One region of the Pseudarthrobacter sp. C1 genome, then DNA from elsewhere that is predicted to be linked to it. Evidence: riboswitches for the same ligand, from Rfam matches in the RefSeq annotation. Region 1 holds a riboswitch; each other region holds the start of a gene.
The links. Region 1 has a riboswitch for cyclic di-AMP ahead of U7114_RS17520 (hypothetical protein). Riboswitches for the same ligand answer to the same signal wherever they lie in the genome.
Positions count from the first base shown of each region.

Region 2: linked by a shared signal. The riboswitch ahead of U7114_RS08400 (LysM peptidoglycan-binding domain-containing protein) and the one ahead of U7114_RS17520 (hypothetical protein) in region 1 are both predicted to bind cyclic di-AMP.
Region 3: linked by a shared signal. The riboswitch ahead of U7114_RS02400 (C40 family peptidase) and the one ahead of U7114_RS17520 (hypothetical protein) in region 1 are both predicted to bind cyclic di-AMP.

Region 1 is NZ_JAYESK010000013.1:9,327-13,751, reverse strand. It holds gene U7114_RS17530 (response regulator transcription factor) at 274-1,014, shown strand; gene U7114_RS17525 (HAMP domain-containing sensor histidine kinase) at 1,022-2,548, shown strand; cyclic di-AMP (ydaO/yuaA leader) riboswitch at 2,644-2,804, shown strand; gene U7114_RS17520 (hypothetical protein) at 2,810-3,505, shown strand; gene U7114_RS17515 (glyoxalase superfamily protein) at 3,521-3,910, opposite strand; gene upp (uracil phosphoribosyltransferase) at 3,971-4,425, opposite strand, start outside.
Region 2 is NZ_JAYESK010000004.1:164,434-168,858, forward strand. It holds gene U7114_RS08400 (LysM peptidoglycan-binding domain-containing protein) at 1-789, opposite strand, end outside; cyclic di-AMP (ydaO/yuaA leader) riboswitch at 793-993, opposite strand; gene U7114_RS08405 (lytic transglycosylase domain-containing protein) at 1,233-2,573, shown strand; gene U7114_RS08410 (TraR/DksA family transcriptional regulator) at 2,594-2,953, shown strand; gene U7114_RS08415 (DNA alkylation repair protein) at 2,950-3,519, shown strand; gene U7114_RS08420 (DUF1810 domain-containing protein) at 3,503-3,958, shown strand; partial or broken gene U7114_RS08425 (metallophosphoesterase family protein) at 4,033-4,425, opposite strand, start outside.
Region 3 is NZ_JAYESK010000001.1:545,822-550,246, forward strand. It holds gene U7114_RS02380 (DUF6457 domain-containing protein) at 1-197, opposite strand, end outside; gene mobA (molybdenum cofactor guanylyltransferase) at 214-855, opposite strand; gene U7114_RS02390 (HNH endonuclease) at 905-1,405, opposite strand; gene U7114_RS02395 (NlpC/P60 family protein) at 1,666-2,433, opposite strand; gene U7114_RS02400 (C40 family peptidase) at 2,593-3,264, opposite strand; cyclic di-AMP (ydaO/yuaA leader) riboswitch at 3,335-3,532, opposite strand; gene U7114_RS02405 (M23 family metallopeptidase) at 3,645-4,425, opposite strand, start outside.

The sequences.
Region 1 (4,425 bases):
AGAATTTTGTTCGACAGCATGGTGCTTCCCGTCGAAAATATTCAAGACTGGGACTGATAGGGAAATCCCACTCACCGCCTTGCTGGCGTGTCCAGCCGCCCGCGTTTTCGGACAAGAAATTTTCCAGGAAAACTGCCGCGCGACGGCAATCCCGCAGCAGCGGCCACGCAGGAGCAGCCGCATTTCCGGCATCCAGCTCGCTAGGCTGGGATTCACAGCTTGGTCACAGGAACGCCATAGCCGGGCTTAAACCAATAATCGGAAAGTTGTCCCATGGCCACGTCGCACTCCATGACAAACAACCTCCCCAAACTCACCCATCCGGACGGCTCCCCCATCAGGGCCCTCGTCGTGGATGACGAACCCAGCCTCTCTGAACTCATGAGCATGGGGCTGCGCATGGCGGGCTGGTCCGTGGCAGTAGCTGCCGACGGCCCGGAAGCGGTGAAGCTGGCCAAGGACTTCCGCCCCGACGTCCTGGTATTGGACGTCATGATTCCAGGGTTCGACGGCGTCGAGGTCCTGAACAGGATCCGCGCTTTCGCACCCGAGGTTCCCGCGCTTTTCCTGACCGCCAAAGACGCGGTCCAGGACAGGATCGTGGGCCTCGCTGCCGGCGGCGACGACTATGTGACCAAACCCTTCAGCATGGAGGAAGTCCTGCTGCGGCTGCACCGGCTGGTCCAGCGCTCCGGAGTTGCCGCCATGGACACTGCGGAACTGGTAGTGGGAGACCTTGTGCTCAACGTCGACACCCGGGAGGTGACCCGCGCGGGCGAGGAGCTCCAGCTGACGGCCACCCAGTTCGAGCTGCTGCGCTACCTCATGGAGAACCCAAAGCGCGTCATCAGCAAGGCCCAGATCCTGGACCGGGTGTGGAACTACGACTTCGGCGGGCAGGCAAACATCGTGGAACTCTACATCTCCTACCTGCGCAAGAAAGTGGACGCCGTGCACCCGCCCATGATCCACACCGTGCGGGGCGCCGGGTACGTCATCAAGCCGGCGGAGTAGGCGCGCCATGACCTCCGTGCACACCGCGGAGCCGCAGCCCCGGAGCTGGCTCAAACCCGCCACCTGGCACTTGCGCACACGCCTTATCCTGCTGGCCATGGCGCTGTTGATCGCCATCTGCGGTGCGGTGGGCGTAGCCAGCTACGCCTCGATGGACTCCTTCCTCACCCGCCAGCTGGACGAGCAACTGAGCCAGGCCGCAGCCCGCTCCAACGATCCCGGCCGGCCTCCCTCCGGCGGCTTCAACGGCAGGGACCCCCTGGATTCCCGCGGACAAAGCGTGGGAACACTGAACGCCCGCATCCTCAACGGCCAGGTCAACAGCGCCGGCTTCCTGGCCCCGGACACTACGCGCTCTGCGCTGTCCTCCGAGGACAAGCAGGTCCTGCTCGCACTGGCCACCGATGCCCGGCCCGTTGACCGCACGCTCTCAAACGGTGACTACCGGCTGATTGCGGTCAAGACCAGTTTCGGCGACGTCCTGGTCACAGGGCTCCCCCTGGCCGCCAAGGAGAGCACGCTGACGTCCCTGGTGTGGACCTTCGTGTTCGTCTCGCTGGGCGGGTTGCTCCTGATCGGGCTGGTGGGCACGGTCCTGATCCGCCGCACCATGAAGCCCCTTGAACAGCTCTCCGAGGTGGCCACCCGGGTTTCGCAGCTGCCCCTGGACGCCGGCGAGGTGGCACTCGCCGTTCGCGTCCCGCCGTCGAACTCCAACCCTGGAACTGAGGTGGGCAGCGTGGGGCACGCGCTGAACCTCATGCTGGACAACGTTGCGAATGCGCTGCAGGCGCGGCAGAAGAGCGAGACCAAGGTCCGGCAGTTCGTGGCTGACGCCTCCCATGAGCTGCGCACGCCGCTGACCGCCATCCGCGGCTACACCGAACTGATGAGAATGACGGAAAACTTCACTCCGGACGGGGAGAAGTCGCTGGCACGGGTGCAAAGCCAGTCGGAACGGATGACCGCTTTGGTGGAGGATCTCCTGCTGCTCGCGCGGCTCGACGAGGGCCAGCCGCTGAAGCTTGCCGAGGTGGACCTGACCCAGCTGGTGGTGGAAGGCGTCAGCGATGAGAAGGTCATGGCGCCAGGGCACACCTGGCGGCTGGAGCTCCCCGACGAGCCGGTGGTGGTGAACGGGGATCCGTCCCAGCTGCGGCAGGTGCTGATGAACCTGCTCTCCAACGCCCGCAAGCACACCCCTCCGGGAACCACGGTGGTAACGGGGGTGGAGAAAACGCCGGAGGGCGCCGCAGTGGTGACCGTAACGGACGACGGCGGCGGCATACCGCCGGAGTTCGTGGACCAGGTCTTCGCCCGGTTTGCCCGCGCAGACGCGGCACGTGCGGGGACCAGCGCGCCCGGCGCGTCCGCCGCTGAAGGAACCAGCGGTTTGGGCTTGTCCATCGTCGAGTCCATTGTTGAGGCCCACGGCGGACGGGTAACGGTGACGTCGCAACCCGGCCGCACGCAGTTCGCCCTGCGGATACCCCTCATGCGGGGAATGGCACAAGGCGGCGCGCCGTCATCGTGACCTCCGTTACCAAAATGTGACTTATGCGCTGAACTCCTGTACCGTCGAATGGGTGCGGTCCCCGTTCGGGCCGCATATCCCGGGTTGACGCCAAGCTCTGCCACTTCCCGGATTCCTCTTGAACAACGGCAGAGGCGGGGGACCCACCGTCCCGGGCACTGACTGCCCTTGGGGTTAAGCCTGCACGTGTTTTTTCCGTGCGGCCGGATGCCCTCATCCGAACCCGACAGCTAACTCCGCAGGTGTGAGAGGCGATCTATTATGTCCAAGTTCCTTGTAAAACCACGCCCGAATTCAGGCACGGATGCACGCTCCACGCGTGCAGCAGGCAAATTCCCCTCCGTCGGCCGGCGCGCCGGGCTGCTGGCAGCATCCTGCGCCCTACTTGTTGGAGTTGGCGCTGCGGGCCAGGCCACCGACACGGGTGCCCGCGTGGCAGCCACCGGGGCGCAGGCTTCGGAGTCCCATTCCAAGCTGAGCATGGAGCAGAGCGAAATCCGGGCCAACCCTGCGCCTGAGCCCGCAGCCGAGCAGATCAACGTTGTCCCGCAGGCAGCCGAACCTGCTCCCGTTGCCGAGCCCGCACCGGCTCCTGCGCCGGAACCCGCTCCGGCCCCGGCACCCGAGCCCGCACCCGTCGTCGCGGTTAATGATCCCGCAGGCGCCCAGGCGTACGCCGCAGGCCAGCTGGCTTCCTATGGCTGGGCTCCGGACCAGATGCAGTGCCTGCAGACCCTCTGGACCAAGGAATCGGACTGGACCACCACGGCCACCAACCCGAGCAGCGGCGCCTACGGCATCGTCCAGTCCCTGCCGGCTGAGAAGATGGCCAGCGCCGGAGCCGACTACCTCACCAACTACCGCACGCAGATTAACTGGGGCCTGAACTACATCCAGGAGCGCTACCAGTCGCCGTGTGGTGCACTGAACTTCCACTTGTCGAACAACTGGTACTAGGCGGGATGCAGTAACCTACTTCTGCTGCTCCCCCGCGTCCCGGCCGGGGATGTACTGGACGGCCCACCGGTTCCCGTCCGGATCCGCGAAGTACACAAAATGGCCCCAGTCCTGCACGTCCACTTCGCTCACGTCCACCCCGTTGCCCTTCAGGTGCTCGTAGGCAGCCTGGATGTCGCTGACCACGAGCTGGAGGTTCGAGCCGGTACCCGGAGGCGCGTCCGTGAGCCCTTCCCCGATGCAGATGGAGCAGGCCGAGCCGGGAGGAGTCAGCTGGACAAAGCGGATGGAGTCCGTGGGCCGCTGATCGAAATCGGCATTGAACCCCACCTTGTTGACGTAGAAATCCTTGGCCCGGTCCACGTCGGACACAGGGACAAACACCAGTTCCAGTTTCCAGTCCATCCGCACAGGCTAGCCCTGCGGCCGGGAACAGGAAAGGCCTGGCTTTAGCCTGCGATGTCCTTAGCCTGCGATGCCGTACAGCCGGTCGCCTGCGTCGCCGAGGCCAGGAACGATGTAGGACTTCTCGTTGAGCCTTTCGTCGATGGAGGCCAGCACGATGGTGACGTTGGCGCCGGAGAGTTCTTCCTCCAGCTTCGCCAGTCCTTCCGGAGCAGCAAGCAGGCAGATGCAGGTGACATCAGAGGCGCCGCGCTTGAACAGGAACTTGATGGCTTCGCGCAGCGTCCCGCCGGTGGCCAGCATGGGGTCCAGGACGAAGATCTGCCGGTCGGTAAGGTCCTCAGGCAGGCGCTCGGCGTACGTGATGATGTCCAGGGTTTCCTCGTCACGGGCCATGCCGAGGAAGCCCACTTCAGCGGTGGGGACGAGCTTGGTCATGCCCTCGAGCATTCCAAGGCCCGCGCGCAGGATGGGCACCACCAGCGGGGTGGGCTTGGTGAACGCCGTGCCCACGG
Region 2 (4,425 bases), on a different contig from region 1:
GCTGATGGAGTGGACTTCGGTGCTGTAACCGTTCACGCCGCCGCTGACAACCTGGCCGTCGCCGGCGTAAACGCCCACGTGGCCGGCCGTGATCACGAGGTCACCGGGAGCGGGGGAACCCACAACAGTGCCGTACTGGAAGAACTGGGTGGGAGCCAGGTCGCCGACGCTCAGGCCAACGGAACGCAGGGCGTTCTCCACCATCGCGGTGCAGTCCTGGCCGACGCCCACCTGGCTGTAAGCCGAGGCGAGAATTGCTGCTCCGGTGCCCGTGCCGGTGCTGGCAGAGGCGTAGGACAAGTTCATCCCCGTGTTCGCCGGTGCCGTGGCAGCGGCGGTCTGGACGGGTGCCGGGGCGGGTGCGGCGGCCGGAGCTGCCGGGGCGTAGCCTGCACCCGGGATCTGGATCTGGTCGCCGGGGTAGATAACCGCGGAGATTGAAAGCCCGTTGGCTGCCAGGACATCGCCCAGGGCCACGCCGTAGGCGGACGAGATGGCGCCCAGCGTGTCGCCGGTTACCACCGTGTGGACGGTGCCGGCTGCCGCAGCGGGGGCTGCAACTGCTGCGGCGGAGGCCTGGACGTTAGTGGTCTCGGTGGTGTCCGGACCGGTCACGCCGGCGTGCGCCGGGGCGCCGACGCCGAAAGCAATGCCGGATGCGGCTGCCACGGCGAGTGCCGGACGGCCCAGGGTCCTGGCCTGCGACTTGGCCGAAACAGCCAGTCCTTCGAGGACGATGGAGCGGGCCGGAGTTGCGCGGTGACGGGCGGTGGTGGAAATTTTTGACACAGTTGATCGCCTCTCCCATGCCTGCGGGGTGAGCTGTCGGGTTCGGGCTGGAGATACCCGGCCGGGAGCAACTCCGAAAGGAACGGAGGCGCCAGCGACTTAACCCCAAGGCCTCTTGAGAGGCCGTGGAAACTTGGTTCCCCCGTCCCTGCCAGCTGGATAGCGATGGTTCCCGGTTCAGCGGCAGGGCTCGGCAAGCTGAGGGGAATGTCCCGTCTGGGAGGGACACCTTAAGACCATAACCCGCCCCGGCGCCGATTGTCACGTTTGGGTAACATGCGAGGTTCTCCTCTCGGTTTATGCAAACGAACCGACTCTGGGTCGCGGGCACTGCGCGCACGCTCAGGCTTTCACCGTGGAAAGTCGATGGCTTGTCTCTGCTGTATAACGATGCAGGCCCCTCATCCTTGAAGTGAAGGTTGAAGCCGGTAAGCTTCCGAACTATGTCCCGTTCCGTTCTAAATGCCCGGCACCGCCTGCCCGGGACACTGCTGGCCGCCGCCCTCGCCGGCAGCGTCTGGCTGACTCCGGCCGGCGCGGCCGAGGGCGTTCCGCCTGGTGGCTACCCCTCGTGGGAGGACGTGGAGCGGGCCAAGCTGACCGAGGCCGGCACGGAAAAAGAGATCGGTATGATCGCAGGCCTGTTGGACGGGCTGCAGGCGCAGTCGGAGGCCTTGGGCAACGCGGCGGTGGCGTCAGCCGCTGAGTCTGCAGCGGCTGATGCCGCGTTGGCAGCATCCACTGCCCGAGTGGAGTCGCTGGCGGAACAGGCCGGGACCGCCAAAGCCGAACTCATCCGCCACAGGAAGGGCATCGGAGCCCTGGCCGCCCAGTCCTACAAAACGGGCGGTACGAACATGGGGTTCTTCGTGGCCCTTGATGCGATCGGGAACAACAATGTCCACGGGCTCAACGTGGTGCATCTGGTGGGCGGCAAAACGGCGGGCCTTGTGGACAAGGCAGCCGCCGCGGGGAAAGTTACGGCTTCGCTGGCCGATCAGGAGAAAGCCGCCCGGGCCGAGCGTGAACGGCTGTCCGACGAGGCGGCGGAAAAGCTTGCGGCGGCCCGATCGGCCCAGGAAGCCATGGCACGCCAGCTTACGGAAGAACAGCAGCGCAGCCGGGAGCTGACCGAGCAGTTGGCGTCCCTGAAGGGCACGACGGCGGCGGTTGAGGGTGAATTCCGGCGTGGACAGGCGGCTCTGGCCGCTTATGAAGCAGCGCAGGAGGCGAAAAGGGCCGCGGCCGGGGAAGAGGCACGACGACGGGCTGCCGCAGCCGCCGCGGCGGCAAAGGCGCAGCCATCTGCTGCTCCCGCCCCCGTGCGTCCGGCTCCTGCCGATCCGGCACCTGAAAATCCTCCGGCCGGCAACCCTGCGCCGCCGGATCCTGCTCCGCCTGTCCCCGCTCCGGCGCCTGCCGCGCCGCCCAGCCCGCCCGCCGTCGTAATTCCCTCTGCTCCTGCGGGTGCGGTCAACGATCCTGCCGGTGCCAAAAGCTACGCCTCGGGCAGGCTGGGGGCCTATGGCTGGGGATCGGACCAGTTCCTCTGCCTTGCCCGGCTTTGGACCAAGGAATCGAACTGGCTGACAACGGCCACCAACCCGTACTCCGGTGCCTACGGCATCCCGCAGGCGCTGCCGCCGGGCAAGTATTCCAGCGCCGGCAGCGATTGGCTGACCAACTACCGGACGCAGATCGAGTGGGGCCTTGGCTATATCCGCGAACGGTACGGTTCCCCCTGCTCGGCGTGGAACCACTCCGTGGCCAGGAATTGGTACTGACACCGCGCTAGGCTTTTCCCATGCCTGATTTCGAAAGATTCCGCGTCCTCCTCGAGGAGGAGCGGAAGCGGAAGGTGGCACTGCTCCCGGCGCTCCGCGCCGACATTGCCTCGGCAAACTCTGCGCGCCAGGATTCGAACGTCGACGACGAACACGATCCTGAGGGTTCCACCATTGCCTTCGAGCTGTCCCAGGCAGCTGCCCTGCTGCAGCAAAGCACCGCCGGCCTTGACCAGGTGGAGGCCGCCCTGGCCCGGATCGCTGCCGGCACGTACGGCATCTGTTCGGTTTGTGGAGAACCTATCGCGGAGGGAAGGCTGGAGGCCAGGCCGTGGACACCGTTCTGCATCAGGCACGCAGCCGCGGGACGTGGCCGATGAACGGCGGGACCGACTGTGTGGCGGCCGCCGCGGCGTTCATCGACCGCACCCTGCAGAATGAAGGCGCCTGGTACCGGGCGGACGACGTCGAGTCCCGGCTGGGCGGGGTGCTGTCCTCCTACGGCTCTTCGGTGGGCGCCGTCCGGGGAACGGTCCGGGACGCCCTGCGGAAGTTCAAGGAGCTGGACCACGATGCCGTGCTCCAGCTGGCGTCCGGGCTGTGGGGCCAGCCGAAACCTGGCAGCAGGCCGGTTTTTGAGCGCCGCCTGGCCGCCGTGGTGCTCCTGCAGTCAAGGGCCGGCCTCCTGCTGCACTCCGACCTGACCCGGATCGAGGGCTTCCTTCGTTCCGCGGAAAGCCCCGAGTTGGTGGACCCCCTGCTGTCCGACGTAGTGTTGCCGCTATTGGCTGGACTGGCAGGACGCGACCGGCAGCGCGCAGGTGTGGTCCTTGCCAGGTGGAGCCAGGACCCGGACGCGCGGCTGCGCAGGGCTGCGGCCTGCATTGGGCAGCAGTCCGGCACTGAGGCCCCCCACAAAGGAGACAGCTATGAACGATCCCTATGACCTGAAACGCTTCGTGTCAGCCCAGGACAGCGGCGCAGGCGAGGGCGGGACCTTCGGGCAGGCCTTGGCTGAGCTTCAGCTCGGCAACAAGGCCGGCCACTGGATGTGGTTCATCTTTCCGCAGCTCGCCGGCCTTGGGCAAAGCCCTACCTCGCGGAAATACGCCATCACTTCGCTGGCCGAAGCCCGGGCGTACCTGGACCACGAGGTCCTGGGCCCGCGGCTCCTGGAGTGCGCCCTGGCGTTCACCAACCACGCCGGGCGCACTGCCGAGGAAATCCTGGGCGGCATCGATGCCAGGAAGCTGCACTCGTCCATGACCCTGTTCCTCCGCGCCGCGCCCGGCGAAACAGTGTTCAAGACCGTCCTTGCCCAGTTCTTTGACGGCCAGCCGGACGAGGCCACCGACGCCCTGCTCGCGGAGCAGGACCAGGACTGAAAAGCCAAGCACGTCTACTGTTCCGGCGCAAGCAGTACGCGGCCCCTGTCGACCCCGTCCCTTCCCGCCTCCCGTCAGCCGCGGGAAACCTCCACCAAGCGGACGTCGGCCAGCCGGCCGGCGTCCACGACGGCGGTCATGTAAGTGCAGGCCGGCTGCCGGCGGCGGTCGGTGGGTGAACCCGGGTTCAGCAGGCGCAGGCCGCGCGGGGTGGTGGTGTCCCACGGGATGTGGCTATGCCCGAAGACCAGGACGTCCGCCTCCGGGTACAGCGCTTCGCAGCGGCCTCACGTCCCTTTGCCTGGCCGGTTTCGTGGACCATCGCAAAGTTGACTCCCTCGAGCGTGGCCGTGGCAACTTCCGGCAACCGTCGGCGCAGCTGCGGCCCGTCATTGTTTCCGTAGACGCCCAGCAGCGAGCGGCTCCGCTGTTCAAACTCCGCCAAGAGGGACGCGTCAACCCAGTCC
Region 3 (4,425 bases), on a different contig from region 1:
CGGCCCGAGCCGGACGCCAGGCCGGCGGCATACCCGGCAATAAACGTCGTCAGGGGCGCGGCCGGACGGACCACCGAGTGGGCGGCCACACCGGCCAAGGCAAGGATGGCGTTGACGTCCACCTGGACGTCCTCCAGTTCATAGGCCTGGAGGAGGGACCTGCACCACTCCTCCAGCGTTTCATCCTGGCTTTTCACGAACGTGCCTCCCTATTTAACTGCGGCTGCGCCGGTCCTGGCCTTTGTCCTGGTTGCCGGCGGCAATCCCTAGTGCGGCGGCATCATCCCAGGTGTCCACGTCTGCCGTGGAACCTGCAGGGACGGTGACAGGCTGCACCTCCAGACTAGCAAGGAGGGAGCGCACGGAGCCGTTAATAAGGGCGCCACGGGACGAGAGCTGCGCCGCCGAGGTTTTTAACGCAGCCGTGCGGTAAAAACCGGCCAGAGGCTGGAGCCGGCCGTCTTCCGCGCGTGCCATGGCGCCGTCTGCGTTCGTCGAAACCATGGCCGCCACCAGTGCCTCCACTGCGTCCCGGACCAGCGGCATGTCACACGCCAGCACCAAAGTGAACTCCGCCTCGTGTCCGTCCCGGGCCAAGGCGTCAAGTCCGGCGGAGATGGCAGCTGCCGGCCCCGCGAACTCCGGCTCTTCCCGGCAGAAAAGCACCCCGGGGACAGAATGTCCGGCGTCCGGGCCCACCACCGCCGTCCGCGCAGCATCCGCTGCAGCGGCCAGGGCGCGCTGGAGGAGGGTGTCATGATGGAAAACCAAGCCCTGTTTCGGCACCCCGCCCAACCGGGAAGACCGGCCGCCGGCCAGGATCACTGCATTGAAGTCCAGCCGCTTCTGTTCCATGCCCCCAGCCTAGCCATCGGCGGCGCTGCGGGCGTGCCGAAGGTTCCGGTCAGGCGGCCCGCTCCGGCAGAAGGAACGGATCCCAGGCTGGAGTGGGCTTCTCAAGTTCCTTGATCTGCCAGATGGTTCCATGCGGTGGCTCCGGGACGAAACGCAGTTTCCAGCCCATTTCCGCCGGCGTATGGTCGCCCTTGACGTTGTTGCAGCGCAGGCAGGCCGCCACCAGGTTCTCCCAGGAGTCCTCGCCGCCCCGGGACTTGGGGTGGACGTGGTCGATGGTGTGGGCCGCTTTACCGCAGTACGCGCATCTGTGGCCGTCGCGCCTGAGCACTCCGCGGCGGCTGACAGCAGTGGCCTGGTTGTACCTCGGCCGGATGTAACGGTTCAGGAGAATCACCGAGGGACGGCCCAGGATTTCCTGCGGTCCCACCACGGGATCATCGCCTTCGGCAACCACGCTGGCCTTGCCCGTGAGCACAAGCACCAGCGCCCGGCGGAAAGTGATCACCGCCAGGGGCTCATACCCAGCATTCAGAACGAGAGTGCGCATGCACGTACCTCTTCACGGCCGCACCCGTCCAGGGGCACGAGGGCCGGCTGCCCTCGGCATGTCCGGGCTATGGATCGACACCACAAGAGTAAACATAGAAGCGCGCGATCGGCTAATCGCCCTTTCCCTGAACGGTCGTGTCGATCCAGTCAGGCGGCGCATACTGAACGGCTGGAGCAGCCGGCAGTTAAAAGGCAAGAACCCTTGCCGTGAGGGCAAGGGTTCTTTTGAGTCCTGGTCGGACCGCCGGAACTGGCGGGTCAGTTCACTCGGATGAACACGGGGCCGGAGCCGACGTTGGCGCTGAAGACCACCGTCTGGTTTCCGTTGTAGCCACCGTGGACGGCCTGGCCGTTGCCTGCGTAGACAGCAATGTGTGCCATGCCGGCACCGCCGTCGGCGTAGTAGATCAGGTCGCCGGGCTGCGCCTCGGCAGCGCTGACGGTGCGACCCAGGGAGAGGTAGCCTGCAGGCCAGTCGTGGAAGTTGATCCCCACTGCTGCCAGGGAGTTCGTGACCAGCATGGTGCAGTCCTGCATAACACCCAGCTGGGCGTATGCAGCCGACAGGATGGCTGCACCCTTGCCGCTGGCGGAAGCAGTGGGAGCGGCGGCCGGGGCCGAGGCCGTGGAAACCTTGGCCGTGACCTTGGGAGCAGCAGGCTGGGCGACGGGGGCCGGCTCGGCCTCCTGGACCTCGACAGGTGCGGGTTCTTCGATAACCGGGGCCGGCGTGGTGGTGACGGCGGGCTTTTCGAAGGTGATGTTGATCGTGGAGGCCGCGGAGATGGGGGCTTCGACGGCGGATTCAACTTCCAGGGTGGAAGCCGGAGCGGAGTCGCGCTGGACGTTGGAGTCGGCAGCGTTCGCCGCGATGCCGCTGGTCAGTACCAGGCCGGAAGCGGCGGCGATGACAGCGGCCTGGCGGCCTACGCCGCCGGCGTTCTCGCCGACAGCCTTGGCGATGATGGCGATTGAGCTGGTTTTGGTGACCTCGGCGCGATGCCGTGCGGTAGCACGAGTAGTCATCAGTTCTCTCTTTCGTTTTCCTCAGGCCGTTGTGGGCACCAAGGGATGTGGACGCGCCGGCATCTTGGGGGTACGCCGGCACGCCCCGAACGGGGATGTGGTGTTAGCGGAAAGCGTGGTGGAGCAAAGAAATAGTTCTTGGACCCGAGGGTCCAAGAACTATTTGCTGATGGTGAAGAACGAAGAGGTGCCGGTGGCGGCTACGGCGTGGAGCAGCGTGCCCTGGGAGGGGTTGAGCGCGCTGACCATCATGCCGTTGCCGACGTAGATGCCGACGTGCGCTCCGCCGTTCTGCATGACCAGGTCGCCGGGCTGCGGGGTGGAGGTGGGGGTCATGGCAGTCCAGGCGTTGACGCGGGGGATGCTGATGCCGGCCTGGGCGTAAACCCACTGGGTGAAGCCGGAGCAGTCCCATCCGGTGACCGGGCTGGTGCCGCCCCAGACGTAGGGGCTGCCAATGCCCGTGTAGGCGATGGCAGCAATGCCTGAGGTGGAAGCGGAAGAGACAGTCTTGGCCAGCTTGTCCGCTGCAGACTCCGAACTCGACGCTGCGCCCGTTTCCGTGGCGGTGGACTGTGGGCGCACCCGCTCCGGCTTCGGGGCGGCAGTGGTCTTGACCACGGGCCGCTCGAACGACACGGTGGCCGTGGGGGCTGCGGTGACTGCCAGGGCAGCCTGCGCGGAGCCGGACTCGGTGGAAGCGGAAACACCAGCGGTGGTGTCCGCTGCGTTGGCGGGCAGGCCCATGCTGAGGATAAGACCGGAAGCTGCGGCGATAACGGCAGCCTGGCGACCTACTGTCCCGGCATTGGCACTAACAGCCTTGGACATAGTGTCCAAGGGGTTGGTACGAACCGTTTGCGCACGGTGGCGCGCAGAATTATTGCGTGAAGACACGAAGGTAGCCTCTCCCAATGCCTGCGAGGTGAGCTGTCGGATTCGGATGGGAGTCACCCGGCCGCGCTGCTTCCAAGGAAGTTTTGCGACTTAACCCCAAGGTCTTAGCCAAAGCCAAGACCAAAATTGGTTCCCCCGCCCCTGCCAGACGATGAAATGCGAACGGACCTTGAGCGGTGGCAGAGTTAGGCAATCCGCACAAGAGCGTCAACTTCGGAAAAGTTGACGCGAGTTAGACGGTACAGCAGTTTTGAGTGAATGTCACATTCAGGTCACGGCAAGTCACGATCATCTGATAGTTCACCGTCACTTGACTACAGCCAGCCAGTCGGATCGACCACTTCGCCGTTGACCTGCACCTCGAAGTGGAGGTGGCAGCCCGTGGAGGCGCCCGTGGTCCCGCTAAGGGCAATTACGTCCCCGCGCGAGACGGTCTGCCCCTCCCTCACGCTGAAGGAGGAGAGGTGGTTGTACGTGGTTTCCAGGCCGTTGCCGTGGTCCACCACAACGCGGTTTCCGCCGCCGAACTGGTGCCAGCCCACGAAGGTCACGGTACCGGTGGCGGCAGCGAAGACCGACGTACCGCACTGGGCCACATAGTCCTGGCCGCGGTGGAAGTCGCCTGAGCCACCGGTGATCGGGCTGACGCGGTAGCCGAAGGGGGACGCTGTGGTCAGCGTGGCCAGTGGAGCGCCGAGGCTTCCTGCCGAGGCAGCACGTGACACCGAGCCGGCGGACTGGGCACTGAGAAGCTGCTTGAGCTTGCCGTCCGGATCCGCCTGGGTGACCACGGCGGAACGGCTGAAATCGATCTGGGCACCGGCCTCGGCTGAGATCTGCGGCTGCGGCGTGACGGCTGAGGCTGCCATCGGAGTAACACCGGGAGCGTCGGTGGCCATCACGGGGCTGGTGGCCGGCACCGTCACGGTCAGCACCAGGCCTGTGGCTGCGAGTGCGATTCCGGCCTTCTGGCCGATTCCGCTCGCAGCAGCGAACTCGGTGACTTGGCGGAAGGGACCACGACGGCGGCGCGCATCACGGTGGGGATCGCGGGGGCGTTCCGTGGTGATGACTTCAACAACCCGCGGCGTCGAA